Regions from separate parts of the Paenibacillus sp. NPDC056933 genome, predicted to be linked through region 3. Evidence: riboswitches for the same ligand, from Rfam matches in the RefSeq annotation. Region 3 holds a riboswitch; each other region holds the start of a gene.

Region 1 (9,944 bases), on a different contig from region 3:
ACTCTTTTATTTGGTATGCAGCATATAGCCGACTCCACGAACCGTATGAATTAATTTCATGTCCCTTCCCTTATCCACCTTTACCCGCAAATGTTTGATATATACGTCTACCACATTGGTATCCATTGCAAAATCATATCCCCAAACTTCCCTTAAAATGACGCTCCGCGCACATGCCTCGTTGACATGACGGGCAAGAAACTCCAACAATTCGTATTCTTTCGGAGTAAGCATTAGATATTCACCTGCTCGACTTACTCGACGTGAACGCAGATTCACTTTTAGATCATGCACTACAATGACTTCTTCATCTTCCTGTGAGACATGTGCAAACACACGTAACAGATTTCGCACTCTGGCCATCAGCACATTACGATATATTGGCTCTTCCATCACATCGTTAGCACCATAGTCCAGCCATTCCACGATTAATTCAGGAGAGATCTTGGGAGTTATAACAAGAAGTGGAGAAATCGCGCCAATCTGTACTAACGATTCCAGTCCAACCTTCACCTGATCTTCCTGATTTTTTTCATTAACTAATATGATCATGCTCAGTTCCATCAATGGTATTTTGGAACCACGCTTCAATTCAGACCATTCCATTAGTTCAACATGATATCCTTCAGCACAAAATACGTCTTTAATAATTGTAACCTGCTCTCCCCTGCCAACCAGTAACATGGATGTTTTCATTTTTTCACCCGGCCTGTCTCTATACGCTTGCTGCATGGTTCCCTTGCGAGCGGTCAATTTCTTCTTGTTATCACGTAGCATCGCAGCAATGTTGTATGTTTATCATGCCGTAAAATGAAAAAGTCCATTCCTCGAAGGAACAGACTCAGAGCATTATGTTTCAACCAAAATATCTGTGAACCAGTGTACGGGCCTCTGCGGAATCTTTTGTTCCATGAACAAGAACCCGCCCATCCTGAAAAATGACCATTCGGTACGTTCCAGTTGTAAAAGACACCAGAAACGGATTGGCTTCCACTTTGCCTTCCTCCAGTTTCCCCAGACGAACAGCCGTTTGTTGCAAATCCAGTTTCATTTGGCGTGAAGGGCGGATCTGGACTGTATCCCTTCCACATAACACGTCTGTTTTTTCCAGATTGGAGGCAGACAGGTACGGATATGTAGCTTTTTCACCACATGATGGGCAATCTGCTTTTCTGGCACCGTCAACGTTAATGGATATGTATTCATTCCTCCACACGTCAAATGACAGTAACTTGCGTCTCAATGCATCTGAATTGCCACTAAGTAACTTCATGGCTTCAGCTGTCTGATTTGCCGTAACCATCTGCACCGCTTGAGGGATAATACCTGACGTATCACAGGTGTCTCCACCTAACGGAACCTCACCTAACAAACAGTTTAAGCATGGAGTTTCTCCTGGCAGAAACGTGTAGGTAATTCCATAACTGCCGACACATCCGCCATAAATCCAGGGAATGCGGTACTTCTGAGACATGTCATTAATTAATAAACGTGTATCAAAATTATCCGTTGCATCCATGATCAAATCTGCACTTTGAACCAATTCTTCCAGTTCATCCACTCTCACGTCCATTACTTTGCCTACAACTTCAACGGTAGAGTTAATGTCAGACAGGCGCTTCTCGGCTGCCATCGCTTTGGGCATTCGCTGAATGGCATCTTGTTCTACATATAACTGTTGTCGCTGGAGGTTGCTCCACTCCACATAATCACGATCTGCAATGGTAATGTGGCCAATACCTGAACGTACCATTGACTCTGCAATGCCGGTGCCAAGCGCACCCGCTCCAACAATTAATACTCTGCTGTTACTCAATCTGTGCTGACCTTCCTTACCGATCGGAGCGTACCGTTCCTGTCTGGAGTAACGGTCTGCCTGCTCGAAGGGTCGTGTCTGATTTGTCATGTATGAACCATTCCTTCCGCCGGACTACTTGCTGCCGCGTAACGCTTAACGGGAATCATGCCTGCCTCATAAGCCAGTCTGCCTGCTTCAACCCCCATTCTCATGGCCTTAGCCATCTTCACTGGGTCTCCAGATCCGGAGACAGCCGTATTCAACAATACACCGTCAGCTCCCAATTCCATCGCATGAGCCGCATCTTTGGGTGCTCGAAGTCCTGCATCCACAATGACAGGAACGACGGCTTGTTCAATAATTATCTCCAGATTATAGGGATTAATAATTCCTCTCCCCGCCCCTATGGGTGAAGCCCCTGGCATGACAGCATGTACACCGAGCAGCTGCAATCGCTTGGCCAGAATAACATCATCCGAGATATAAGGCAGTACCGTAAATCCCTTTTCAAGCAATATCTCACATGCTTTATACGTTTCAATCGGGTCAGGAAGCAATGTGATTCCATCGCCGATGACTTCCACTTTTATCATATCACAAAGTCCTGAAGCACGAGCAAGTTCAGCGATTCGCACTGCCTCCTCTGCCGTTGAAGCACCCGCTGTATTGGGGAGCAGGGTATACCTTTTCAAATCCAGCGTGTCCAGAAAATGTTGTTTGTTTCGATCTTCCAGATTCAAACGCCGAACAGCGAACGTTAACACTTCCGTACCTGCAGCTTCAACCGCCTGGCTCTGCACTTCCAAATCCGAAAATTTGCCTGTACCCAGAAATAGTCTAGACCCGAACGTATAATTCCCAATCCTCAACATAGTTAACCGCCTCCCACAAAATGTACAATTTCAATCCGATCTCCGTCTCTTAATGCCGTCGTCTCATGGTATTCCCGCGTTAAAATTTGCCGATTCAATTCAACCACGACGGTTTTTACTTGCAGATTAAACGAATGGAGCAATTTGTCCACACGATTTAAGCTATCTTCAATTTGCATGGTTTGTCCGTTGACAATGATATTCACTGCAATATCTCCTTTCGGTTCATACGATCCGGACTAAGGTCCTGAATTCCCAACGCTTCGGAAGTTTTACCGTAGATCATATCAGCCATTAAGCTGCCCGTAATCGCACTAAGCAGTATGCCATTACGATAATGTCCAAAAGCAGTGAATAACCCGGGAATACTTTCACAAGCCCCTATGTAGGGCAATCCATCCGGAGTCGAAGGTCTAACACCCGCCCATGCTCGGAGAAAATGTGCTTCCTTCATGCCAGGCACCCAGCTTGTCGCAGCTGTAAGCAGCTTCTGAATTCCCTGAACCGAGACTTTTGTGTCTGTTCTTCCGGGAAGGCTCGTTGCACCGAGCCACACTTCTCCATTGGCTTTTGGGACAATATATATATCATCTGCATACACCGTTTTGTCAGGTCTGTATCCGATGTGGCGAGGTGAGAAATGCACCGCTGCAATCTCTCCTTTCACAGGCAAAACAGGCAAAATCAGTCCTGCATGCCTCATCAACTCTTCTCCATGTAACCCTGTTGCAACAATGACGTTCTTCGATGTCATCGTTCCAATGGAAGTTTGGATCCCTTGAACTCCGTTCACATCCATATGCAAACGTACATCCTGTATGCCTTCCATAACCCTTGCACCTATCGCTTGAGCCGACCTGACATACGCCTGCGTGAGATTAACAGGAAGGATCTCGCTCTCGGAAGGTCTGTAATATGCACCATAGATATCCCTGTTTAACCATGATGCTTCCTGTTGGACAGAGACACGATCCCACCAAAAAGGTTCTTCAGAGGAGTTCGAAGATCTGCTATTTTTGTAATTGCTGACCTCACTGTATGAACGAAAGGGAGTAATAAACCCATATTGCTGCAAACCCATCTCCACTCCACTAAGTGAACTGATTCGTTCCTTCTGTTTATGAAGTAATTCTCTGCTCTCCTTCGCGAGCCTCGCCATAACGGCATGAGTGAATTCCTCACTGTCAGCAGCAAGCATCCCGGCGGCTGCACAGGAAGTTCCCCCAGCAATCCGCGCACGCTCAACCAGAAGAACATCATGGCCTCGGGTAGCGAGTTCACATGCGATGGCACAACCGATCACTCCGCCGCCTACAATAATGGTTTCAGCATGAAGATTGCCTCGAATTTCCGATCCAAGTTTACTCCTTGATACTGCTCTTGGATGATAACCTGAACGTTTCCTTATACTTCTTGCTCCCTCTCTCATGATCTCATCTCCTTGGTTCGGCGTACTTCTGTGAATCCGTGATCGCCCGCCGCAATGAAGCTGCTGCCAGTTCCGGGTTATTGCTTTTCCAAATCGTAGAGATTACCGCAGCCCCTTTGGCGCCAGCAGTTCGAATAGCAGCAATATTCTCAGTTCCAATCCCACCAATCGCGATCACTGGAATTGAAACTTTGGTGCATACCTCAGCCAACGAAGCAAGTCCTCTAGGCTCGCAATTCGGTTTACTGGGTGAGGCGTACACATGCCCGTAAAAGAGATAATCCGCCCCACGTTCTTCTGCAACTCTTGCTTCTTCCAGAGAATGAACCGACACCCCTACGCGAAGCCGATCAACTCTCCCCAGCTCCTTATCGTAGCTATGAATAGCAGCTTGGCCCCAATGCACACCACCAAACAACCCATGTTGAGCCAGCTGATCTGAGCCATTCATGATGATTCGGTTAGATGGAACACCCTTTTTTTTCAGGCTTTGGGCCCATTGCATCTGTTGCTCCAGGGTCAGTTTTTTTTCTCGAATGTGGATATAATCGACCCAGCGCCAAACATCCATGGCAGCATGCAAAAAAGAGTTCATGTCACCTTTCCCTGGTGAAACAGCATGCAGTTCGAATGATCGTCTTGTTACATGTTCGTGGAAGATTTTCGTCTTGTTCGCCCTCCTCTTGCATGTGATTACACTAATATAAACAACAAAAAAAGCCACTTCCGCAGGGGAGTGGCCACGAATTTAGAATTCATGGATCAACTGAATGACTGCTGCATACGGTTACTCACTGCATAACAACTACGGAACCCATAGTTGTAACAATGTGTATATGCATGTTTCACACTGCAGGCAACATCGCAATAAAATCAACGATAATTGCTCACTTTGTCATTAGTTGAAACGGCCACTTCCCTACGCTGGTATGATCCAGATCAGGTGCAAAGGGTCCGGAATCTAATTCTTCCATCTCAGCCGCATCGCGCGGCCCCCCTAGTGTTCATATGAAGTTGTAGCCTATGTTACCATAGACACCTTTTTTTGTCACCGTACATTTCCATGGATTACGTTGTTCATTCATTGCTTAGGTTTGATGTAGTTATAAAAGTAGCTGATCTTGTTCGAGGTTCGAAGATACATACTATTGTTTCTCGGACCAAGCTTCAACATCCCATGTTTTGGTTACCCAGCTTTCATAGAACTCAGGTTCATGTGATACGAGCAGCACGGTACCCTTGAATTCTTGCAAGGCGCGTTTTAGCTCTGCTTTGGCTGTCACATCCAAATGGTTGGTCGGCTCATCGAACAAAATCCAGTTGCTTTCACGCATCAGAAGCTTACACAAACGAACTTTTGCTTGTTCTCCACCACTAAGCGCGTTAAGCGGACGGGTGATATGCTCATTTTTCAATCCACATCGTGCGAGATGGCCCCGGACTTCATTCTGTGTCAGATGAGAAAATTCATTCCACACATCTTCGATCGGAGTAATATTACCTGCACGCACTTCCTGTTCGAAATAGGCTGTTTCCAGATAGTCACCCAAGAATGTCTTACCACTGATTGGCGGGATTTTCCCAAGGATGGTCTTCAGCAGAGTTGATTTACCTACACCGTTACACCCAACAATGGCAATTTTCTCGCCACGCTCAATCGTCATCGTCATTTTAGGCAATAATGCATATGAATATCCAATTTCAAAATCAATACCCTCAAAGACGGTTTTGCTACTCGCCCGGGCATCCTTGAATTTGAATGTGGGTTTGGCTGCTTCGTCTGGACGATCGATCCGTTCAATCTTGCCAAGCTGCTTCTCACGGCTCTTGGCACGACCGGAAGTGGAAGCGCGGGCTTTGTTCCGCTGAATAAAATCTTCCTGTTTCTTGATAAATTCCTGCTGTTTCTCATAAGCATCAATATGCTGCGCTTTATTCATGTCAGCCATTTCAAGGAATTTGTTATAGTTCGCTGCATAACGCGTCAACTTGGCAAATTCCAGATGATATATAACGTTAACGACCTCATTCATAAACTCCGTATCATGCGAAATCAGAATAAACGCATACGGGTAATCCTTCAGGTAACGCGTCAGCCATTCAATGTGCTCTACATCGAGATAGTTCGTCGGCTCATCCAGCAAAAGAGCTGTAGGCTTCTCCAGTAAAAGCTTGGCAAGCAATACCTTCGTACGCTGACCACCACTAAGCGCAGCCACGTCACGATCCAGACCGATGGCGGACAAGCCAAGTCCATTTGCCATTTCTTCCACTTTCACATCAATCAAATAAAAGTCACCTTGCTCCAGTTGTTCCTGAATATCACCCATTTCTTCCAGCAACAATTCAAGCTTGTCCGGATCGGCGTCTGCCATCTGATCCGTAATAGACATCATTTCTTTTTCCAACTCAAGCAAGGGCAGGAACGCATCCTTAAGCACGTCACGAATGGTCTTGCCTGGTGTTAGCTTGGTATGCTGATCCAGATATCCATAGCGAACTTTTGGGGTCCATTCGACCTTCCCTTCGTCCTTTAACAATTTCCCGGTAAGAATGTTCATCAATGTGGACTTGCCCACACCATTTGCACCCACAAGGCCTACACGCTCTCCGGCGAGTAAACGAAAAGAAACATTTTTAAATAACGTGCGGTCGCCAAAATTGTGACTCACGTTCTCAACTGACAATAAACTCATAAGATGAGGTTGCTCCTATCTATTTGGACATTACTATCGTTCCGAAACCTTATTTTAGCACAGGTGCCGCCTTTTCTGAAAGTAATGTAAACATCTCATGCAACCTCACTTTCATATTCCAAATAAACTGCCTTTAATTATTGGAACAATTATACTCAAAATACCCTTGCACTGCCGCTTGTTTGGCACTTGTGAACACTTCTTCGGCTCTGTAACCATTGCGGCATGTGGAGGGATAATAGTATTTAATTCCACTTAACGGATCCACTCCGCCTACAATCGCTGTTTTCTTCACCAGTCTGCCACCACCGATGGCATAATTGTTAATCTTTTCATTCCCTACAGGTATCCCCTGAATAAAGGCCATAAGGCCTGTATCACTAATTGAATTGTACCAATCCTCTTGAGAAATCAAAGGCATGGTAAAGGTGTAGGAAACGCCATTCCTTCTTGCAAACTCATTATGCCTGTTGATAACCTCAACCAAATCTTCCTGCACACTTGTCACGATTCGACTTCGTCTGACCTGCTCAAACGTCTCGGCATTTTGAAGCAGAGAGATGTGTGTGCTGGATGCCAGTTCTTTCTGGAAACCCTCCACCCACATGCCGAAACTTGCATCATAGGCATACACATACCCATCAAGTGTGAAGTTAATACTGTTACCATTTGAATCAGAATATGTATAGGGCTTTTTGGGACTCCACACGTGCCGCAATGAATATTCAAGATCACCAGTCATCTCAGTTTCGTTCGCCAAAATGTAGTAACCATCATAATCCAGCAAGACCATTGCAGGAATGTAATTAAACATGGCCCGTATAGCAGCAGGATCATCCTGAATTCCCATATTTAGCGCCATGGTTTGGGTAAAGGTAATCAAGGCAAGCTCTTTGTCCGCTTTTACAAATTTGCTGGAATCATACCCTGCTTCATCGTTCTGCTTCTCATTTTGATGCATCACAGCCCCTGCATCCATTACAGCAGTCTGAAGTGCCATCTTATATCGATTGCTTAAATATTGTGCCTCTTGGGCATTATCTGTATTGTGAGAAATAACCCAGAATATAGGTAAAAAGATAAGCACAAACACAATGGATAGATCAGTAATCTTCATTGAGCACCATACCCCCATATGTGGCAAACACGGCTGCAGCCTGCGCAGACCCGTTTAACCACTCACGAATCAGCATGGCAGGTGTACGATTTGTATTTTTGACGGTCACTGTGAAAAAATCCCCCATAACCAGAGTATATCTGCGCCTAGGATCATCTGACGCCAGTACACCGGACGATGGAAATAGCTTTGCTTTGATCTGAGCTGAATAATAGCCATCCTGTACAGTCTCATAAGTACCAGAGAATGTACTTTGATTCAGCGGGTCTGAATAATGAGGTACATACTTTTTGTGTAGGTGTTCCATGGCAATTTCATAGGAATTACCCGTTCGGGCCATCTGTTCTTCGAACTCTGCATACATGCCAGGGGAAATATACCCCTTTGTTCTGACTGCATCAACAAAACGGGTAACCGTCTGTACAACGGTCATGCGTGCCATGTCATCCTGCCGATCAGCTGTCTCTGCTGCCGGATATACATACAGCAATACGACTGCCAGAAGAACGGCAAGCAGCTTGGATGCGGCATTAATCAAGGTATGCTGGCCTCCTTCCAAAACGCAATCTTTAGCACTTCACCAGTCTCACTTCTAATGAACTCCGGTCTGTACGATGCAGCAAGCTGGACAGGGATAGTCACTGTTCTATTTAAAAGGGGATCAATGACATAGGATTTCCCGTCTACCTCCACGCTGGTCGTTGTCCCTGTCATCTGTCTTACTATATGTAAGACTTCAGCGCCGCTGTAACGTTCTGGCTGGCTTATATGCAAAGTTGTATTTATTCGTCCTTCCATGTTTGCAGTGGTCTGCACCATGTGGTTCAAACCGTCTGACAAAACCTTCACATTTTGTTGCCCGTACAGGCAGGCTGTCACAAACAGGACAACCGCCGTACAAAACAACATGAGCTGCTGTGTATTCTGGGACATCATCAACCAACTCCTGTCAGGATTGCTGGAAAATAAGCCCTCTTACCACATTGGATCTGTCTTTTACAATAACCGCTTTGAATTTACCGCTTGGATTGACATATTGGTTGTCTTTTTCACTCATAGTCTGATTAATAACGCCCACTTTATCATCTGGAGAAATGACTGAACCATAATCTGCATTATTGAGATCCTGAGAGATGTTCAATTGATTTCCATACCATTGACCTCCCTTGTTTTTACCTGTAATAACCTGAATTCCAAACTGATCCTTGTCCGCATATTTACGCAATGCATTGGTTACCTGTGATCCACTAATGGTTGTTCCGTCATACACCGTAAATGCCGCCTGGGACAGCTCGGTTTGGATATCAGCAAAATTGTTCTGAGCTGTTTTGGTCGCCTCTTGTGCCGAAATAAACAACAGGACCACAATCGTAATGAGGGCGATGGTCAGAAAAATCCCTGCGGCCACTTTTAAAGCGCTTGATGCATTGTTCATGATAAATCCTCCTAAATTTATTGTTTTTAATTTATTTCAGACTGTGACGTACATGGTCGTTACAGTTTCTGAATCTGTTCATAATAAATGTTCATTTGCAGGAAACTCATGCCTACGAGTGGAATGACCAGGTAGAGAAAGATTAGGGCATACATCGGTGTGAATCCGATCAGTCTTCCCCATGATGCTTTCACATCAATCATCTTCGTATATTCCTGCTTGCGTTGTTCAAAGTAAAAGGCCATCATGCTGTCCAGATCATCAAAAGCTTCCCGAATTGAAATTTTCCCAAGTGCAAGTTGCAGTTTATCAACCAGACGCTGAAATTCAGGCAGACCCGCATCTTCTTTCAATTGTTCAAGTGCTTGCTCCGGCCCATGCTCAAAGTGCAACAAACATTTTTGCAGTGGTCTTTTGAATATGACTGCAAATCGATTGAGCCATTCTAATATTTCCTCGACAGACATACGGTCCATTTCCCGCAAGATTGATATAACGGTCTGAAATTGATAAATTTCATGCCTCATGTCCATGCTCCGCATTTTGCGCTGGAACATCATAAGCCAGATCGGCATGTGATAACCCGCTAAACCCGTC
Region 2 (9,944 bases), on a different contig from region 3:
GCTGCATGATATCGGCAAAGTGGGCGAGTCATCCGGCAGCGGTTCGGCAGCAAATTCTTCCTTGCACCACACGTGGAGGGGATTTGAGCTGATCAAATCCAAACGGGAGTTCAATCTGCTCGTGGCACATACGTCTCTGCAGCATCATGAGCATGTGGATGGCACAGGGCTGCCAAGAGGCATTAAGGGAAAAGACATTCATCTGTTTGCCAAAATCGTCAGTGCAGCTAACACGTATGATAATCTGATTAACGGTTTGTCGGGTCGCAGCATGCTGCCACACGAAGCATGTGAAGAGATGATGGCCATGTCTGGCACGAGGCTGGACCGTGATATTCTGATTGAATTCAACCGAAGTGTGTCCGTTTATCCGAATGGAACAGCTGTTCGATTGTCTACCAAAGAGACCGGAGTTATTGTACGTCAGCATCGGGGGTTGCCCGGCAGGCCGGTCATTCGGGTTGCACGTGGCAGTACACGTTATGATCTGGACGTAATAGAAGTGGATCTGGCTCAGCAAACAACCGTTTTCATAGAATCAGTGCTTGCGTAGCTGATTCGGATCTGCCTGAGTGGTTTTAAGCACCGTTTTCTGTTCGTTTGCTGGGTGACAAATTCAGAAACCAACTGGAAAATCCGTTTGCTCAAGGCGTGCGGAAATGCTATGATAGCTTTCAGGAAATCCGGTTCGTGACATGTTTATATCTTGAGCGTTTAACATCAAGTGCTGACACGGATCATCAGGCTTTTTAGATTGCATACAGAGGTGTCTAAGAGATGGATATTGTAATACCGATTATTACATTGATCGTAGGTCTGGTCGGGGGATTTTTCATCGGGGTGTACTACTTGCGTAAACAACTCGAGAAAATGCAAAGTGATCCCGACATGCTCCAGAAGATGGCGAAGCAAATGGGTTATAACCTGAACGGCAAGCAAATGCAGCGAGCCCAGCAGATGATGAAGAACCAGCAGCCTGGCGCGAAGATGCCTCAGCCTGGGCAACATCCTGCGCGTAAAAACTCGGGCCGCCGAAAATAAAAGCTGTTTGAATCGAATTATGCATAATGCTGAAGTGAATGACTGCTTACAGCATGTGGTTCGAAAGGAGGCGTTCGGCAGTGGCTGGCGTTAAAGATTATTTGAATTCAAAAGTATCCGACAATCGGGAGAAGATCGAGTACCATGTGGAACAGATCCTCAAACTGATCGGAGAAGATAGTACACGCGAAGGGCTGCTTGAAACGCCTGCACGCGTGACCCGGATGTACGAAGAGATTTTTGGCGGATATGAAGTGGACCCACGTGATGTACTGGGAGTTACTTTTGACGAGAATCATGAAGAACTGGTCATTGTGAAGGACATTGTCTATTACAGCCAATGTGAACACCATATGGCACCTTTCTTTGGCAAGGTGCACATTGGATATGTACCGAGTGGCAAGATTGTGGGATTGAGCAAAATGGCCCGTCTGGTTGAAGCGGTTACCCGCCGCCTGCAGGTTCAGGAGCGTATTACCTCACAGATTGCCGATATTCTGACTGAAGCGGTAGAGCCGAACGGTGTCATGGTCGTTGTGGAAGGTGAGCACTTGTGCATGTGTTCCCGCGGCGTGAAGAAGCCTGGCAGCAAGACGGTAACGTCGGCTGTACGTGGTTCTTTCCGTGACAATCCGGCACAGCGTGCCGAGTTCCTGTCGCTCGTGAAAGATTAAGATCGGGCTCAGTCCACTCGTTGGACAAGCCGGAAGTATTGATCCTTTGGCAATGGCAGAATAGATGCTAGTGCCCATGGAAGATTTCATAAAATAAGCCGTGTTCCCTGGGGAACCGGCTTATTTATATATTACTTTTGCATGTACACAAGGTGATACATAAGGATCACGCTATTACTTCACTTCATCCAGATTAGTTTAGTCGGAGGCTATCATAATATGAGTGTACCGTCCAATTCAGATCAACCCGGATCGCCGGGAGCAGAGCAACCAATGCCGCTTCACCAGTCCTTGCGTCTTCAGATTTGGGAGACACCACTGCTGCGCCACGGAAGCAGCGTTCTTGAAGCATTTGCCTGGGAAGAAGTGATGTGCCGCCGAGTGGGAGAGGGGCAGTTACCTGTTGCTCATATTTGGCGGCATCCAGATGCCTTTGTAGCGGGGCTGCGGGATCGGAGGCTGCCACATGCCGTAGAAGCCATGGAACGCATTAGAGACATGGGAACGGCGGTCTGTGTTCGTCCATCGGGTGGAGCAGCAGTTCCCCTGAATCCAGGGGTGGTCAATGTGTCGTTGATCCTACCCAACCCGGGCCGTGCGATCAATATTCATGATGATTTCCGGGAGATGGCTTCACTGATCGCCGAATCGCTAACACCATGGTCGAGTCAGGCACAGACGGGTGAAATCGAAGGTGCTTTCTGTCCTGGTGATTATGATGTCAGTGTGGGCGGACTGAAATTCTGTGGTATTGCCCAGCGCAGGCAGGCCAAGGCTTATATCATTACAGCTTTTATCATCGTGGAAGGACAAGGAGACCAACTGGCAGCAGACGTTCGCAAGTTCTATCAGGACGCAGCAGGCGGTGCAGGCGAAGGGTATCCCGATGTTCGGCCGGGAACGATGGCGAGTCTGCAGGAACTGGCAGGTGTCCCTTCTACTGCGGCGTATACCGCATCGCTGGTGCGCACACTGCGGCAGCGTTACCCCCTGGCAGAGACAAACCGAGTGTTGACCGTGGAGCAGGAAGCCGTAAGACTCACAGCCGAGCAGATGAAGCTGCGCTACGATTAGTTTCACAAGCTTGGACTTGGAATTGGGTAATAGAGATGATATGATGTGATTTCGAAAGGAGAGTGTCTACATGGAAACATTAAGATATACGTATTTATATGAGGTCATTTCCACAGGCGAAAAGTCTGAATTCAGCCAAATGGCAACAAGCAAGGAAGAAGCAGCTGCCCTGATCGTTGCACGTATCGCTGATCTTGAATTTACAGGTGAAGAAGATATCAAGCTGGGTGATCTGATCGCGATTAGCAAACAGGTTGGCGACAACTATGTGGCCTGTGAGGGTTGCGCCTCTTAATGGCGTGAAGTTCATAGAATTATCCTGATACAAGCAAGTCTTCTTGGATCAAGAGGCTTGCTTTTTTTGTGAGTTTCAATATAAGAGATACCTTTCAGTCATCCGGCTGAAAGATATCTCTTTTTTGGCATATTTCCGAATGTTTAATTCTCAGTAAGGCGGCCACAACAGCTTGCGTGCGGTCTCGTAACGTTCTGCCACAGCAGGCCAGTACACGACATTCCACCAGTCCTCAATATATTTTTTTCGTTCATTTTGGTGTTTCAGGTAATAGGCATGCTCCCATACATCGAGTGGTAAGAGTGGGACGATGTCGGATTGGGACAGGTTCTGGTGTTTCTCCGCCTGCAGAATCTCCAATCTGTGCGCCCGTGGGCTCCAGACCAGCATGGCCCAGCCACTGCCTTCCACTTTGTTGGCAGCTTCGGTGAATTGATTTTTGAACGCTTCATAGCTGCCGAAATCCCGCTTGATCTGCTCTGAGAGCATACCGGAGGGTTTGCCTCCACCTTTGGGATTCATGACCGTCCAGAAGATCGTATGCAGGTAGTGGCCTGCACCATTAAAGGCGAGTTCACGTTCCCAATGTTTGACGAGTTCGAAGTTATTCTTTTTCCGCGATTCCGCCAGCTTTTTCTCTGCGGTGTTCAGTCCGTCCACGTAGGATTGATGGTGTTTGTCATGGTGAATGCGCATCGTCATCTCATCAATATGGGGCTCAAGGGCGTTATAAGCATAGGGCAGGGGAGGGAGAGTGTGTCCACCGATGGGAACAGGCTTCTCCTTGACCGGCGCTGCCGAAGAGGTGGATGAACCCTCTGTAGTTGAAAGACTAGACTGAACAGCCGCAGATGATTGTGCCTGCACTGATGGAGGAGGGCTCATTTTTCCGACTGTAGAAGCAGGACCTTCCGCTGCCTCCCGAATGGCCTCCCCGGAATCGTATGTGAGGTTTTCTTGTAAATTAGGTTCAGACGGGTACCCCGAGGTTTGAAGAATCTGATCCAGTGAAAAAGATGGGTCAGCCGCCAAATCCCGCATAACTCCAGGCTGCTTCAGCGTATCGAGCACCCCCAGGAAATACTCGGATTCTCGAATGAAATGCAGGAGAACCACTTTGGCGAGTGGCACAGCCTGCACGGCAGTACTTTGCTCCAGCAGGACATACAACTGTCTAATGAACTCCCGCGACTGTGAGCAGGAGGCGGCGATCAGTTGTTCGATGCAGCGGATGATGTAGGGGGCCGGAGGGTGAGTTCCTGGCAGGAGCTGCTTCAGCAGTTGATTTGCCGTTCGCTCACTATTCGCAAAGGTAGCCTCCCATTCCTCAAGCAGCTTGACATAAGAGGACTCAAGCTCAGGAACCAGTGCTCGCAAAACAATCGTATGCTCTTTCTCCTGCTCTTTCCAGAAACGGATCTCTTCGAGTACCCGCAGAGGCAGCAGATGCCCATATCCATACCAATTCATATACGGTGAACCTCCATTCAAATTGAATTCAAATTCAGACCCAACAGCAGAAATAAAAACGGATCGCCCGGTTCGCTCCATTTTAATGTAGAAGTTAGAGCTGTCTTTAATTACGTCCCAAGAGTATATTCTCCCGGCATGTTGTCCTATGTGTACATAAAAAAAAGAGCCCCTAAGGGCTCTTGAATTACCGAATCATCACGATTCTCCGTTATTGGTATTATCCACATCATCGCTGCTGGTCTTCGTCACATGACTCAGGAATGTGGAGACACGGCGCAGATATTCCTTCGGATGCTCCCGGAAGATCAACTCATGATGCGCACCGTCCACAATCCATTCATCGGAATACGGATTGGTCTGGTTGGCAGCAAGCAGCTCCGCAATGGGGTAAGGGGCTTTCTCGTCCTCGGTACCATGAATGAAGAAGATCGGGAAAGGATAATCTTCTTTTTTCACTTCCTGATACGGAATTTGCTGCAATCCGGTTCCGTTCAGAATCGGGAACAGCAGGTTCATAATCTCCAGCGTAGGCTGACGTGGCAGGTCAATCTGATTATGGATGTTGTGATACAGTGTATCTGGTTCGAGCAGGAACGTGCTGTCCAGAATCATCGCATCCACATCTTTGGTAATAAGTCCAGTCTGGAGGGCCGTACCGGCACCCATGGAGAAGCCCCATACGACAAGCTCCTGAGCTCCGCGCTGCTTGGCAAATTGAATGGCACCAAGCAGCTGCTGGGACTCGGCTTTACCTCCTGTAGCGACGGCCTTGTTCACCTGGGAGGCGAAGCCATAATCGAACATCACCACATTAAATCCGAGCTGGTGAGCATAATGGGCCAGATCATACATCGGAACCCAGGTTTCCTCACGATTCGCACCATATCCATGGCTGAATATGATGGTTTTATTTGCATTATCATCTGCCGGAATATACCAACCTTGCATGGTTCGACTGCCGTCAGCTGCCGGGAACGTGATGTCTTGATACTTCATGTTCTTGGCCTGCATGGGATTGGAGAAGACAGGCGCTACAGTTGGATTGGATAATACCCAGGCAATATACCCGTGTAGTGCAATGAAACAAAAGAGCAGAAAAAATACAACGGAGAGCAATAACGCCACGACAATATGTTTTAACCGGATCAGCCTCGGTGATAACGAAGAGGGCAGATCGGACACTTTCGTTTGCAGCGGGGCTTCGCTCTGGGATGTCTGATACATGATTGCCCCTCCTTTTAAAATCAAATGAAGATAACAACGAGACGAACAGAGCGGATAAATGATTTTTCTGACTACTTATGAAGCAAAAGCTGAATTTAATATATCTTTATCGTATGTTCCAATATAGTCAAAGTCAATTGATTGGAGGCATTTGTTACGCAATTGTTATATAGTTCTGAAGATATATGGTTAACATTTCCTAAGGGTGCAAATTGCAGGGGATTTATATTTATAAAAAGAAAATATTTACACTTCTCCCTATTCCATATTGGCGCTTCTGGTTTACAGATGAGACCGTTTCTCATATAATTTATGTAACCGAGTTTCATGTGATGAAACATGAGGAGGATAACATCCATGGAAGACCGCAAGTTAACCGTCCGGGCTGTAGAACGGGCGCTGGATATATTATTATGTTTTACAACCCGCAGTGATCTGGGACTCACGGAAATTGCCAGCCAGATCGGTCTGCACAAAAGTACAGTCCACCGTCTGATGGCAACTTTGGAGGAACGAGGATTCGTCATCCGTGATGCAGCAACCGAGAAGTACCGACTCGGCATACGCATATGGGAGCTGTCTGCACATATGTCACGCAGCGATGATCCAGCCATTCTGTTCCTTCCTGCGATGGAGCGGCTAAGAGATCGGCTGGGCGAAACGGTGAGTTTGTATTTGCGTGATGGCAGTGAGCGGATTCGGATTCAAGCCGTGCAGAGTGATCAAGCGATTCGCCGTGTGGCTCCGGTGGGAGTGAGGCTGCCGCTATCCGTGGGAGCGTCCAGCAAAGTGCTGATGGCTTTTGCGACCGAAGAGGACCGTGAGGATCTGATGAATGGGCCGGAATGGCCTGTATTTATCGATCCCAAAGTGTATCTAGCACAGATGGGTGACATTCGTGAGCATGGATACGCAACAAGTTATGAGGAACGTGAGCCGGGAGCAGCAGCAGTTTCTGTCCCTATTATGGACCGCAGAGGTAATATCGCTGCCGCTTTGTCGGTATCCGGCCCAGTTAGCCGCCTGTCCCAGGAGACCTTGCACGAATACGCACCTGTGTTGAAGGAAGCTGCCACACAGATGGGGCTTATGCTGTCCTGATTTCAGATTTCTGGAATATAAAGGTTGTCTTTTTTATTTCAATACGCTACTCTGTAATGGACGGCCTCACAGGCCAGCATAACTGAATATGGATCTGCAGCGTATATGCTGCAACTTGTTAACGTTACTGGGGGAGTCCGAATTGTCCGGACTGAGACGGAATCGCATGAGATTCCGGACCCTTTGCACCTGATCTGGATCATACCAGCGTAGGGAAGTAATCGGCGATACGACCACGAACACCACATATGTGACTTATGGATGGACTCCGCTCTGGAGCCTGCATGAGTTGCATGAGTGGTGATGGACATAGGCCGGTTCCCTTGGGAACCGGCTTTTTTTATATACCGTATACAGGCGAACGACGATACCAGAGCTGTTTTTTGGACCATGTGCTCAGAGCGGCTCGCGAGCGTTGGGTAGGAAGTGCTTTTGCCCCACTGTCTGTATTACTTGGAATGTGATGTCCTTATCTTCTGACGTATGACCGCTCTTTCTTTTTCTGTGTTGTGGATGATCCGGGACTGTGCACAAAGCTATCAATCCAGTCGATTACCAATGAGGAGGAGACAAGAGCGATGAGTACAGAGAACAGAACGATGGGACAAGACGAGCAGGATCAGCCGTTGGAAAAGAGTACAGGTGCGGCCGGACGGGTTCAGCCCTTCCCGGGCAGCCGCAAAGTGTACATTCAGGGCTCACGACCGGACATTGCTGTACCGGAGCGTGAAATAGCCCTTCATGACACGAATACTCCCCAAGGGGTGGAGCATAACGAGCCGCTGCGTGTCTACGATACGAGCGGACCAATGACTGATCCCGGATTTCATGCCGATATCCGGGCAGGGTTGCCCGCGCTGCGTACCCGCTGGATAACGGAGCGTCAAGATGTTGAGGCCTACCAGGGACGAACGGTAAAACCGGAGGATAACGGATTGAAACCGGGCGGGAAGCGAGCTGGAGCCGAAGAATATCCTGGCTTACGAGGTAAACCGCTGCGGGGACAGGCTGGGCGCTGCGTGACCCAGATGCATTATGCAAGGCAGGGAATCATCACGCCGGAGATGGAGTTCGCTGCCATTCGTGAAGGGGTGGAGCCGGAGTTTGTGCGGCAGGAGCTGGCGAGTGGCAGGGCCATCCTGCCGTCGAACATTAATCACCCGGAGAGTGAACCGATGCTGATCGGGCGTCATTTTCACGTGAAGATCAACGCTAACATCGGAAATTCTGCCGTATCCTCCTCCATCGAGGAAGAGGTGGAGAAGATGACATGGGCCGTGCGCTGGGGCTCGGACACAGTGATGGACCTGTCCACAGGTCGAGACATTCACACTACCCGGGAATGGATCATCCGCAATTCACCTGTGCCAATTGGCACGGTGCCGCTCTATCAGGCGCTGGAGAAGGTGAATGGCGAAGCTGAAGCGCTGACCTGGGAGTTGTATCGAGACACGCTCATCGAGCAGGCAGAGCAGGGCGTGGACTATTTTACGATTCATGCCGGCGTGCTGCTGCGATATATTCCAATGACCGCCAAACGGATGACCGGCATTGTGTCACGGGGCGGGTCCATTATGGCAGCATGGTGCCTTGCGCATCATCAGGAGAATTTTTTGTACACCCATTTTGAAGAAATCTGTGAAATTATGAAAAGGTATGACGTGGCGTTCTCTCTAGGGGACGGACTGCGCCCGGGAAGCATCTACGATGCCAATGATGAAGCCCAGATGGCTGAACTGGTTACGCTTGGTGAACTCACGCAGATTGCCTGGAAGCATGATGTGCAGGTGATGATCGAAGGTCCGGGACATGTGCCGATGCACAAGATTAAGGAGAATGTCGATCTGCAAATGGAGATCTGCAAGGAGGCGCCGTTCTATACGCTGGGACCGCTGACAACCGATATTGCACCAGGATATGACCACATTACCTCAGCGATTGGGGCAGCGATGATCGGCTGGTTCGGCACGTCGATGCTTTGTTATGTTACGCCAAAAGAACATCTGGGTCTTCCCAACAAGGATGATGTACGGGAAGGGGTTATTGCCTACAAGATCGCTGCTCATGCCGCCGATCTAGCGAAAGGTCACCCGCGTGCCCAGCGCCGGGACGATGCGCTGTCCAAGGCACGGTTTGAGTTCCGCTGGCGGGATCAGTTCAACCTGTCACTGGACCCGGAACGAGCGCTGTCCTATCATGATGAGACGCTGCCAGCCGAAGGGGCCAAGGAAGCCCATTTCTGCTCCATGTGCGGGCCGAAATTTTGCAGTATGCGTATAACGCAAGATATTCGTGCCTTTGCCGCGGACAAGGGACTGTCCGAGAATGAGGCCGTGGCTGCGGGCATGCAGGAAAAGGCAGAGGAATACCGGACACGCTCCTAGGCGTCGTTACAACGCAATCTGGACAGCCTGACATAGTGAAAAGCCGTTCCTCTCCGTGATCGCGGAGAAGAGCGGCTTTAACTTGGGTACGTGGCGCGCACACTTCATTTCGAAGGACAAGGATTTCAACACAGCATATTTTTTATCAGCTTTATACCATTCGGAAGCCTCTCATTCGAGAGTCTTTTTATTTTACTTCACAAACTTACCTAACGCCGAATTATGTTCAAATTCTTCTCCAAATACGCCGCAAGCGAAGCCAATGGACTATAAATCAACATGTCTGTATCTGCGGTGACACGCGCCGCTGCGGGAGCCATGGACAGTTGAGCGGCTATTACCTTTTTAGTAGGGAACTGCTCAGCAATTTGCTGTAATCCAGCACTCACCGCCGCTAGATAGCCTTCCTTATCGCCTCGCATAATTAACTCAAATGCCCCCGGGATCAGTACCGCTTCAGTCCCCATGGTCACGGCCTCGTGCAGCTGCTCATGTTCATCATCTTGCTGCAAAGCCTGATTCACCCGCGCCATCGTTCCTTCAATCGTTGCAGGGTTGGTAAACGCCAATATGAATCTCCCCGGTACCCGTTTCATTTCCTGAAGTAATGGATCATCAATGCCGACTACTGGAATGGGAACATGCTGTGCCTCCTGCCCGAGTACAGCCGCAAACAGG
Region 3 (9,944 bases):
TAACGACAACATTATCAAGTGTCACATCACCGTCGCCAACAGATTGAAGCACTTTCAAATTACCGTTGATTTTAGTGTTCTTTAATATAACACCTTGAGAACTGATCGTCACATTTCCAGTTACATTCCCAAGTGTATACGTACCTGGAGATTTAAGATTATTGGATACTTGCTCATTACCTCCAGTATTCCCACTATTGTTACTATCGTTCCCCTTACCACTGGAGCTACTTTCACTATTTCCTTTATTACTACTTTGAGAAGGTTTTGGGCTTTCCGGTGTTGCTTCATTTGATTCTTCTGTTGCTTCCTCCGCTTTTGCAGGAGTCATGTAATTATCATATGTAGACTTGTTGGTTACAAATTCATATGCAAGTCTCGCCAGAGCCTGTCGATCCGCGACACCTGAAGGGTTAAATTTCACAGTTCCATCTTTTTGAACCATCCCTTTGATGAAACCGGATTGATAAGCCATAGTTACTGATTCTTTAGCCCAATTAGATACTTGATCCAAATCGGACAACAAAGGTTTAGCAGATTGACCCGTTACATCTTGTTGTTTCCAGCCAAAGGCTCTGACAAAAAACACTGCTAATTCTTCTCTAGTAACATTTTTGTTAGGTGAGAAACTTTCTTTTGATGTACCTTGGGCTATCCCAGATTTGACAAGTGCACCGACATATCCCGCATACCATAAATCTTCTTTAACATCCTTAAATTGGATTGCCTCTGAAGCATCTGGCTTCAAATTAAGCGCACCAACCATGATTTTTGCTAATTGAGCTCTTGTTACAGATTGCGATGGCTTGAAAGTGTTATCTGCATATCCAGTGATTATACCTTGTTCTACCAATTTTGATATTTCAGTTTTGGCATACGACTTATTAATATCAGTAAGAGAACTTTTAGAAGTAGCTACTTCTGCTGATACAGATAAACTCATTGATAACATGGAGACAACCAGCGACGTAGAAAGCATTAAAGATAGTTTGTTGTTAAACTTTTTCCATTTCGAATTCAAAACTAAGACACACTCCTCTGTAGGCTTCTGGTAGGTAAAAAACTATAAAATATGAATCTTTAGAACCAATACACCTCCTTGCCAATAGGATAATAATACCATGACAATTTATAAAAACAAGATTATTAATCTATCATTTTACAAAAAAGTTGTTAAACTGGATTCATCTCGTTTCTTCTTCAGAGGATTAGTCCATATAAAAAAACATACCAAAATGAAATTAAATCTTTCATTTTGGTATGTTTTCAATTTTTACTTTTCACTTAGTGTATCGTTATACTAGGCTCCAAACCGCTGACGATATCCGCACTTCCGACATAACTCCTCCACTGCTTCCCGTTTGGAGAAACCATAGAACAGATTATTGGCTCTTTCACCATCCACGATCTCCGAGAACGACTTCTCATGAACATTGCCCAAGTTAATTACACCCTCACCATCAAGACAACATGGAACCACAGTTCCATCGACAAGCACAGCCGCCTGACTGCGAAGTGCGTGGCAGAAGCCTTTGCCGTCGTCTTCCGGTGCATCAAGACTTGGCCACTGGAACTCATGATCCTGATTCAGGTACACATTCGGGGCAATTTTGACACCGCTCCCCGGTACAACTTTTTCTTCGATACGGAAATCCAGGTTGAACTCCCGTTCAAGAACCTCCAGTGTCTCCCGGTTTCTACTCATCTGGGCATTCGTGAAGTTATCCTGTGTCAGATTCCAGAGTCGGAATGAAATAATGACATTGTGCTTTACGGCTTCCCTGACAAAAGACAATACATTGCCTAGATAACCCTCACGGTCTGTGGAACCTTCATGACCATCAAAGCTGTGCAGAGAGAAGTTCATTTGGCGCAGTGCCGGTTTGCCGAGCAGCTTGTGCTGGGTCTTGGGCAGCAACGTTCCATTGGTCGTAATGTTGACCTTGAATCCTTTCTCATGTGCGGAATCCAGTAACAGATCAATTTTGGGATGAAGCAAAGGCTCCCCTTTAACATGTAAATATATATGTTTGGTGTGAGGTTTAATCTGATCCAATATATTGTTGAAGACTTCAGGGTCAATGAAATTTTTGGCACGTTTGGTCTGCGGACAGAAGCTGCATGCCAGATTACATATACTTGTGATCTCAATATATACTTTCTTGAACGTTTTCAACTCGGGGTCCCCATTCTGCTTAGGAGGGAAAAGAACAGTCCCACCCTCATTTGTGATCCGGCTCTTATGCGCCACCACTATTATATCGGGTTCGGGAGCCGAGGTAAATCCGAGAACCAGTTTATCTGGTTGTGTCAAAATTATTTAGCTAATGCCAAATTAACAGATTCAATGGCATGTATTCGTGTTGTATCAAATAATGGAACTTCTGAATCCTCTGGTTTTACTAATAATCCAATTTCGGTGCAACCTAATATTATCCCCTCAGCTCCATCATCAACTAACCTCTTGATTACCTTTTTATAATAGTCCCTTGATAAGGGTTCAATTTTCCCTAAACATAATTCCTCATATATTATTTTATTGATAATTTTTCTATCCTCTTCATTCGGTATCAAAACCTTAATACCATTCAATTCAATTCGTTTTTTATAAAAGTCTTGTTCCATCGTATATTTAGTGCCAAGTAAACCAACCGTACTTATTTTGGACTTATGAATTTGATCTGCAGTTGAATCAGCAATGTGTACAACGGGTAAGCTTACTTTTTCTTCAATATGATTCATCACTTTATGCATCGTATTTGTACAAATTACAATCATTTCAGCTCCTGCCTTTTCCAAAGACTGAGCAGCATTCCCTAATAATTTACCAGCGCTTTCCCAATCACCTTCAGCTTGATAGCGCTCGATTTCTTCAAAATCCACGCTATATAATATGCACTTGGCTGAATGCAATCCTCCCAATTTAATTTTCACTTCTTCGTTAATTATTCGATAATATTCTAACGATGATTCCCAGCTCATTCCACCAATAAGGCCAATAGTTTTCATAAACACTCCCCCTTTTCATTTGATATATCCCGAAAGCAAATTTAATAGACATTGTACCGTATCTTTCTTATTAAATAAACCTGCCCCAGTAAGAGGAGTAGAGAGTCGATGTTTCTCTTTTCCCCTTTCTATTGTCACCTATAGATTCTTTCAATCGAAGTATAGGATGTATTGATTGTCCAGGTTATTGTGGTTGCAGGATCGCAATGCTAGAATCTAAACAATTTAAAAACCAAGTTAAAACGTAAGAATAATAAGTTATAAAGGGAGTGTATCCATGATTACGGTTAAAGCACCCGCAGTATATGTACACGAGGCTAACATTCTTGAGCAAAGCGGATCGCGTATAGCACAGCTTGGGCAGCATGTTCTCATCATCGCTGGTGAGTCAGCGTTGAAAACTGTACAGCCCAACCTTCTGCCTTCACTGGAAGAGCATCAGGTCAAGTTCCATGTGCAGCTATTTCGTGGGGAAGTTACGACAGGTCAGATTGATGCGTTCACCCAGCAAGCCTTCGATCTGGACGTTGATCTGATCATCGGCGTCGGGGGCGGTAAAGTACTCGATCTGTCCAAAGCGGTTGCCGAACAAGCCGGGCTGCCGATCGTAACAGTCCCAACCATCGCCGCAACCTGTGCTGCCTGGTCCGCCTTAACCGTGCTCTATGATGATCAAGGGCGATCTGCAGGTTATCGCCCCCTGCGCCGCTCGCCGGATCTCGTTCTGGCAGATGCTCATATTCTCGGAAGTGCACCAAGGCGATATTTGGCCGCTGGGATCGGTGACACGCTCGTAAAATGGCATGAGTTCGCCGTTAATCTGAGTGGCAACGCCACCAGCCTCACTCTCCGAAACAGTGTCAGCACTGCCAAGCTTGCACTCGATATTCTTGAAGCGCATGCCATCGATGTCTATGAATCCACCGATACAAGCGGTAGTACACCTCAATTCCATGATGTTGCCGATGCCATTATTGTGCTCGCAGGCCTTGTGGGCAGCATTAGCGATGGATCACTTCATGCCGCGATTGCTCATGGACTACATGATAGCCTCACCAAATTACCCGAAACACACACTTCACTACATGGAGAAAAGGTAGCCTTTGGACTGTTTACCCAGTGGATTCTTGAAGGCAAAGCAGGGGATGAGCTTCATGAGCTGCTCACTCTGTTACATAAGCTGAATCTGCCGATCACGCTTGCCCAACTTGGCATACAACAACAGTCTCAGGAAGCTGCTGCACGCATTGCAGCAGGACTACAACTGCGGGAAGGCAGTGCGGTACATCTGTCCTTCGGAGTTAGCACAGCGCAGGTAACCGAAGCCATTCTTCAGGCAGACCGTATCGGCCGAGCGTTTATTGCATCCAGCAAATTCAGTGAGTCCGGTAATTCCAGTGAGAGCATTTCACATACCAAGGAGGTTTCTTCCCTATGATTCGTCGAAATCGCCGTTACTCCCTACCTTTAACCGCGCTTGTGAGCGCACTTCTCTTGCTGATTGTATCGGGCTGCTCTACAGGAGCTGATCATCAGGCTACAGGTACAGGCACAACACCGACAGCGGCATCAGCTGCTTCGAATAGTGACGTTACCATACGGGTTGGTCAGACCGGATGGGGCAATCTCGAATTGGGGCTAAAAGCCGCCGGACTCGATGACACCCCCTATAAAGTCACTTATAACGTATTCCAGGGAGGAAACCTGATCCTTGAAGCGATGGCTGCAAACCAACTGGACTTCGGTGTAACCAGTGAAATCCCGCCCATTTTTGCTTCTCAGGCTGCCAACGGTGGAAGCTTCAAAATTATTGCGGTACAACAAGGCAGTACCTTAAATCAGGAGGTTGTTGTTCCCAAAGGTTCAACGATCAAATCGGTTGCCGATCTGAAAGGCAAGAAAGTTGCTTTTGTGAAAAATACAACGGCCCACTATTTCCTGCTCAAAATGCTGGAGGAAGCCGGATTAACCTGGAGTGACATCAGTCCGGTTGAACTTACAACAGCCGATGGACTCAGCGCCCTGATCAGCGGAAAAGTGGATGCCCTTGCGAGTTACGGCAATGCCATCATCTCCGCACATCAGAATGAAGCAACGACGATCGCCAGCGCCAAAGATATCCTGTCAGGCAGCTTCCTTGTAGCCGCCTCCGATCAAGCTATTGCGAATGAGGAACAGAAAAAGGCCCTTGCCGATTATCTGGAGCGAATCAACAAATTCAATGATTGGGCGCGGGCAAATAAGAATGAATGGGCTCAAATTACAGCAGACAACACCCACCAGCCTGTGGAACAAGCGCTTAAAACCTACACCGATGGAGAAGCACAACGGTCCTCACGCATTGTTTCAATATCCGACGAGGCCATCCAGTCCGAACAGGACGTTGCGGATACGTTTCAGCAAGCGGGTATTTTTGAGCAGGCAGTGGACGTGAGCCAATTCTGGAGCGACGCTCTTAGTGATCAGCTTCCAGCTCCTGGTAGCCAATAACGAACGAAGCAAGGAGGTATGTATAACGTGCGTTCTAACACTTTTAACCGGGCATGGTTTAACCAATGTATTCCTTTTGTTGTACCACTGCTCATTCTGGCTCTGTGGCAATGGCTCACTGCGTCTGGAGTCGTTGCAGCCAATATTTTGCCCCGTCCCGCTCAGGTGCTGGAGGCCTTCTTTCGTCTGCTTCGTAACGGTGAGTTGCTGAACAATATAAGTATCAGCGCCAGGCGGGCTTTGGGAGGTTTCGTCATCGGGGGAGGTCTGGGTTTCCTGCTGGGTGTACTGAATGGCATCTCCTCTCTTGCGGAAAAGATCGCCGACTCCTCGGTCCAGATGATCCGTAACATTCCGCATCTGTCCTTGATCCCCCTCGTTATTGTGTGGTTCGGGATCGGTGAAGAAGCCAAATTATTTCTCGTTTCCCTGGGCGTATTCTTTCCGGTATATCTGAATACGTTCCACGGCATACGGTCGGTCGATCCCGGTCTGATTGAAATGGGCAAAGTGTATGGCCTCAGCCGTTGGTCCCTTTATAAGGACATTATCCTGCCTGGTGCGCTGCCTTCCATTCTGGTGGGTATTCGGTACGCACTTGGCATCATGTGGCTGACACTTATCGTAGCCGAGACGGTTGCAGCGGATGCGGGGATTGGATACATGGCGATGAACGCGCGGGAATTCATGCAAATGGACGTAATTGTCTTAAGCATTCTGCTATATGCCCTGCTGGGCAAGCTGTCCGATACCATCGCCAAATGGCTGGAACGGCGCTGGCTGCGCTGGAACCCGGCTTTATCCCGCAAGTAAAGCCAAAGGAGCGTGAATGAATCCATGAGCACAAGTCAGATCAGCCCCTTTCTTCAAGTGGATGGGGTCCAGAAATCGTATGATCAGCGCACGATTCTATCCGACATCAACGTCAGTGTGAGACAAGGGGAGTTTGTAGCCATCGTTGGACGAAGCGGCTGTGGCAAAAGTACGCTGCTGCGTCTGATCGCCGGGCTGGAACCCCCCTCTTCTGGAAGCATTATGCTGGGTAACAGAAAGCTTGGCACTACAGCACCTGAGACACGATTTCTGTTTCAGGAAGCCCGGCTGCTGCCTTGGAAATCCGTGCTCGACAATGTACGGCTGGGCATCCCCGACAAGAACAAGGAGGATGCACGCCAGTCGCTTCGCAATGTAGGACTTGGAGAGCGTGAAGGTGACTGGCCAGGAGTATTATCAGGCGGGCAAAAACAACGTGTCGCCTTGGCACGGGCACTCGCGAGTCATCCGCGATTACTGCTGCTGGATGAACCGCTCGGTGCATTGGATGCATTGACCCGTATTGAGATGCAGCAATTAATCGAACGTTTGTGGGTAGAAGAAGGGCTGACCGTCATTTTGGTCACTCATGATGTCAGCGAGGCGGTTGCACTTGCTGACAGGGTACTGTTAATCGAGGATGGTCATATAACGATGGATACCCGAATTACGCTGGAGCGGCCACGCGTTCGGGATAGCGGGTTTGCTCATTTTGAAAACCTGATTCTGAATCGGTTGTTGACTCCTCCACAAGAAACAGCACAGCAGATTGCCCAGAAACAGATATCATTCTCGATCTAATTCTACTGGAAAGAAGGTATGATCATGCAATCCCTTTCACCCATTCCCTCTCCTCCTGTCAAAGACCTGTTAAATCAAATTCCAGCCTATACGCCTGCCAAATCCATGGAACAGATTCGGCGGGAGTTGGGACTGGAAAGCGTCGATCGACTCGCAGCGAACGAGAATCCGTTTGGCTCTTCTCCCTTGGCTGCGGAAGCAGTCCGATCCCTGGGCTCCGATCTTTTGGCACAATACCCCGACGGTTCCAGCCAATTGTTGCGTGACAAACTTGCGGAGCGGCTGGGTGTGCGTACCTCCCAACTGGTATTTGGCAGTGGATCGTTCGAGCTACTGACCCTTACCGCCCAAGCTTATCTTAATCCCGGCGAGGAATCACTCATTCCTGTGCCCTCCTTTAACTGGTATAAAGGTGCTACGCTGCTGGCAGGCGGTGTTATTCATGAAGTGCCTTTGGTCAACCATTCGCTGGACCTGGAGCAATTCCGGCAACGGATCAATGCTTCAACCCGAATCATCTGGCTGTGCAATCCGAATAATCCGACCGGAACCATTTTCACGGCAGATGCCCTGCTTGGTTTACTCGAACATGTTCCCTCCCATGTCGTGGTTGTCCTGGACGAAGCATATTATGAATTCGCGGAAAGCGAAGATTATCCGGATACGGTTAAGCTGCTGGAACAGTACAATAATCTGATTATTCTGCGGACCTTCTCCAAAATATATGGGCTGGCCGGCCTGCGAATCGGATATGGCATCGGGAATGAAAGCATCATTGAAGGCATTAACCGGGTCAAGCTGCCCATCAGTCTGACAGCCACATCCCAAGCCGCTGCTTCGGCCAGCTTGGATGATCATGAATTTGTCTCTCATTGCCTGCACTACAATCGTCAGGGACGGGAAACGTTAATGCAATCCTTTGATCAGTGGAAATTACCCTACATCCCTTCCGAAACGAATTTCATCATGGTTGATCTGTTACAGGACAGTGGCCCCATTACCAGAGAATTGTTGAATCGAGGCATCTCTGTTCGCGGCGGTGCCGAATTCGGCATGCCTACCTGGCTTCGGATTACGATTGGTACACCTGAGCAGATTGCCCGTCTGATCCGTGAGCTGGGCGCACTCATTCCCTAGTCGGTATATGACTTCTCCCTCATTCATTTATCTTCCTCACCACGACCTGCCTGATCCGGCTCTTTACATTCCGCTTCTTTATGATATATGCTGAGTACACAACTGCATATCTTGAACATTGCACTAGGGGAGCCTTGCGGCTGAGACGAATCGAACGATTCGGACCCTTTGAACCTGATCTGGATCATACCAGCGGAGGGAAGTGGAGCGGCCTTTCAGTAAGTGGATTTTTTCATGTTGATGATGAAATTTAATGTGATTTGAACTTACAGACCCACTCATTTCTCCGGAAATGGGTGGGTCTTTTTCGCGTTCTGCGGGCAGATCAGAAGGTGTAATTAGAGATCCCGCAGTTTGCTGTTTGTTTGATAACGAGGAGGAAAGGAAGCGAGAAAATGGGTGACGACATCACCATTCACAACATGAGCTATGCTTTCCCGGGAAAAAGGGATTCCCCCGTGCTCTCCAATGTGTCGATGCGTGTAGCGAGAGGAGAATTCGTCTCGATCATCGGCTCCAGCGGCTCCGGTAAAAGCACCCTCTTCAAGCTGCTGGCAGGCTTGCTTGAGCCCACCCACGGAATCATTGAAATTCCTTGGGTTCAAGAAGAAAAGCGACTGGGCCAGGTGGCCTACATGCCGCAAAAGGACCTCCTGTTATCCTGGCGAACCGTCATGGAGAATTGCATGCTCCCCTCCGAACTTGCTTCAGGGCGGCAGGATAAGGCAAGGATGCGAGCGGACATTCTCGCTGGGCTCGACAGATTTGGCTTATCCGGCTACACGCTTGCTTACCCGGACGAGCTGTCGGGTGGCATGCGCCAGCGTGTCGCGCTTTTTCGTACTTTGCTGACAGGCGGCCAGCTCATGCTGCTGGATGAACCATTCGGCGCACTCGATGCCCTGACCAAACGGGAGATGCATCGGTGGCTGCTGGAGCTGTGGGAAGGCCTGGGCAAAACCGTGTTGTTCATCACGCATGACATTGAAGAAGCTCTGCTGCTCAGTGATCGGATTATCCTGTTAACTCCGGTGGGCCAAGGCCAACAGTTGCAGGATCTGACGGTACCTTTGCCGCGTCCAAGACATTCGGACATGATCTACGAACCGACTCTCGTTCAGATGAGACGACTACTGGAGGAACAATTGCATGCGAGACGGTAATTTGAGAGATAGCATGAAGCATAGCGTAAGAGGTTGGCTTGCCCGTTATGGTCTGTTTCTTTTGCTCATGATCTTGCTGCTTGCCCTCTGGGAGTGGATTGTGCATATGGGATGGGTGCCTTCCTTCATCATTCCAGCCCCGACGGCGATTGCCAGTTCGCTGTATGAACATCGCCACCTTCTGCTGGCTACACATCTGCCCGCTACCTTGATGGAAGTTGTCGTTGGTTTTGGCTTGTCTATTGGTGCCGGAATTGCACTTGCAACAGGTATGTATATGAATCGGTCGATTGAAAAAGCGTTATATCCCTTCATCTTGATCAGTCAGACGATTCCGTTGATTGCCCTGTCCCCCGTCTTCATCCTGTGGTTTGGCTACACGCTGTGGAGTAAAGTTGCGGTGGTATTCCTGATCGCATTTTTCCCGATTGTAGTTAGCACCTACGATGGGCTGCGTCAGGGTGATCCGGAGCAGCGTGAACTGCTGCTGACGATGGGGGCCAGCAAGTGGGATATTTTTCGCAAACTCCA

Evidence for each region. Region 3 has a riboswitch for thiamine pyrophosphate ahead of ACFTRD_RS00060 (ABC transporter ATP-binding protein). Riboswitches for the same ligand answer to the same signal wherever they lie in the genome.
Region 1: it holds a riboswitch for thiamine pyrophosphate, as region 3 does, so the genes downstream of both, ACFTRD_RS16145 (thiamine phosphate synthase) here and ACFTRD_RS00060 (ABC transporter ATP-binding protein) in region 3, are expected to answer to the same signal.
Region 2: it holds a riboswitch for thiamine pyrophosphate, as region 3 does, so the genes downstream of both, thiC (phosphomethylpyrimidine synthase ThiC) here and ACFTRD_RS00060 (ABC transporter ATP-binding protein) in region 3, are expected to answer to the same signal.

What each region holds. Positions count from the first base shown of each region.
Region 1 covers NZ_JBHUQN010000002.1:261,444-271,387, forward strand. Annotated here, with positions in the region: gene ACFTRD_RS16120 (winged helix-turn-helix domain-containing protein) at 7-696, opposite strand; gene ACFTRD_RS16125 (MoeB/ThiF family adenylyltransferase) at 857-1,906, opposite strand; gene ACFTRD_RS16130 (thiazole synthase) at 1,903-2,670, opposite strand; gene thiS (sulfur carrier protein ThiS) at 2,673-2,876, opposite strand; gene thiO (glycine oxidase ThiO) at 2,873-4,099, opposite strand; gene ACFTRD_RS16145 (thiamine phosphate synthase) at 4,104-4,694, opposite strand; TPP riboswitch at 4,999-5,108, opposite strand; gene ACFTRD_RS16150 (ABC-F family ATP-binding cassette domain-containing protein) at 5,245-6,795, opposite strand; gene ACFTRD_RS16155 (hypothetical protein) at 6,929-7,912, opposite strand; gene ACFTRD_RS16160 (hypothetical protein) at 7,899-8,450, opposite strand; gene ACFTRD_RS16165 (hypothetical protein) at 8,447-8,848, opposite strand; gene ACFTRD_RS16170 (hypothetical protein) at 8,862-9,347, opposite strand; gene ACFTRD_RS16175 (hypothetical protein) at 9,407-9,944, opposite strand, start outside.
Region 2 covers NZ_JBHUQN010000004.1:453,727-463,670, forward strand. Annotated here, with positions in the region: gene ACFTRD_RS26155 (HD domain-containing phosphohydrolase) at 1-553, shown strand, start outside; gene ACFTRD_RS26160 (YneF family protein) at 778-1,041, shown strand; gene folE (GTP cyclohydrolase I FolE) at 1,122-1,715, shown strand; gene ACFTRD_RS26170 (lipoate--protein ligase family protein) at 1,935-2,789, shown strand; gene ACFTRD_RS26175 (hypothetical protein) at 2,860-3,084, shown strand; gene ACFTRD_RS26180 (Fe-Mn family superoxide dismutase) at 3,235-4,554, opposite strand; gene ACFTRD_RS26185 (alpha/beta hydrolase) at 4,753-5,781, opposite strand; gene ACFTRD_RS26190 (IclR family transcriptional regulator) at 6,139-6,882, shown strand; TPP riboswitch at 7,002-7,115, shown strand; gene thiC (phosphomethylpyrimidine synthase ThiC) at 7,482-9,266, shown strand; gene ACFTRD_RS26200 (aspartate/glutamate racemase family protein) at 9,476-9,944, opposite strand, start outside.
Region 3 covers NZ_JBHUQN010000001.1:8,559-18,502, reverse strand. Annotated here, with positions in the region: gene ACFTRD_RS00100 (S-layer homology domain-containing protein) at 1-1,021, opposite strand, end outside; gene ACFTRD_RS00095 (radical SAM/SPASM domain-containing protein) at 1,301-2,176, opposite strand; gene ACFTRD_RS00090 (aspartate/glutamate racemase family protein) at 2,317-3,009, opposite strand; gene ACFTRD_RS00085 (iron-containing alcohol dehydrogenase family protein) at 3,287-4,447, shown strand; gene ACFTRD_RS00080 (ABC transporter substrate-binding protein) at 4,444-5,499, shown strand; gene ACFTRD_RS00075 (ABC transporter permease subunit) at 5,527-6,312, shown strand; gene ACFTRD_RS00070 (ATP-binding cassette domain-containing protein) at 6,337-7,113, shown strand; gene hisC (histidinol-phosphate transaminase) at 7,138-8,250, shown strand; TPP riboswitch at 8,366-8,468, shown strand; gene ACFTRD_RS00060 (ABC transporter ATP-binding protein) at 8,646-9,413, shown strand; gene ACFTRD_RS00055 (ABC transporter permease) at 9,400-9,944, shown strand, end outside.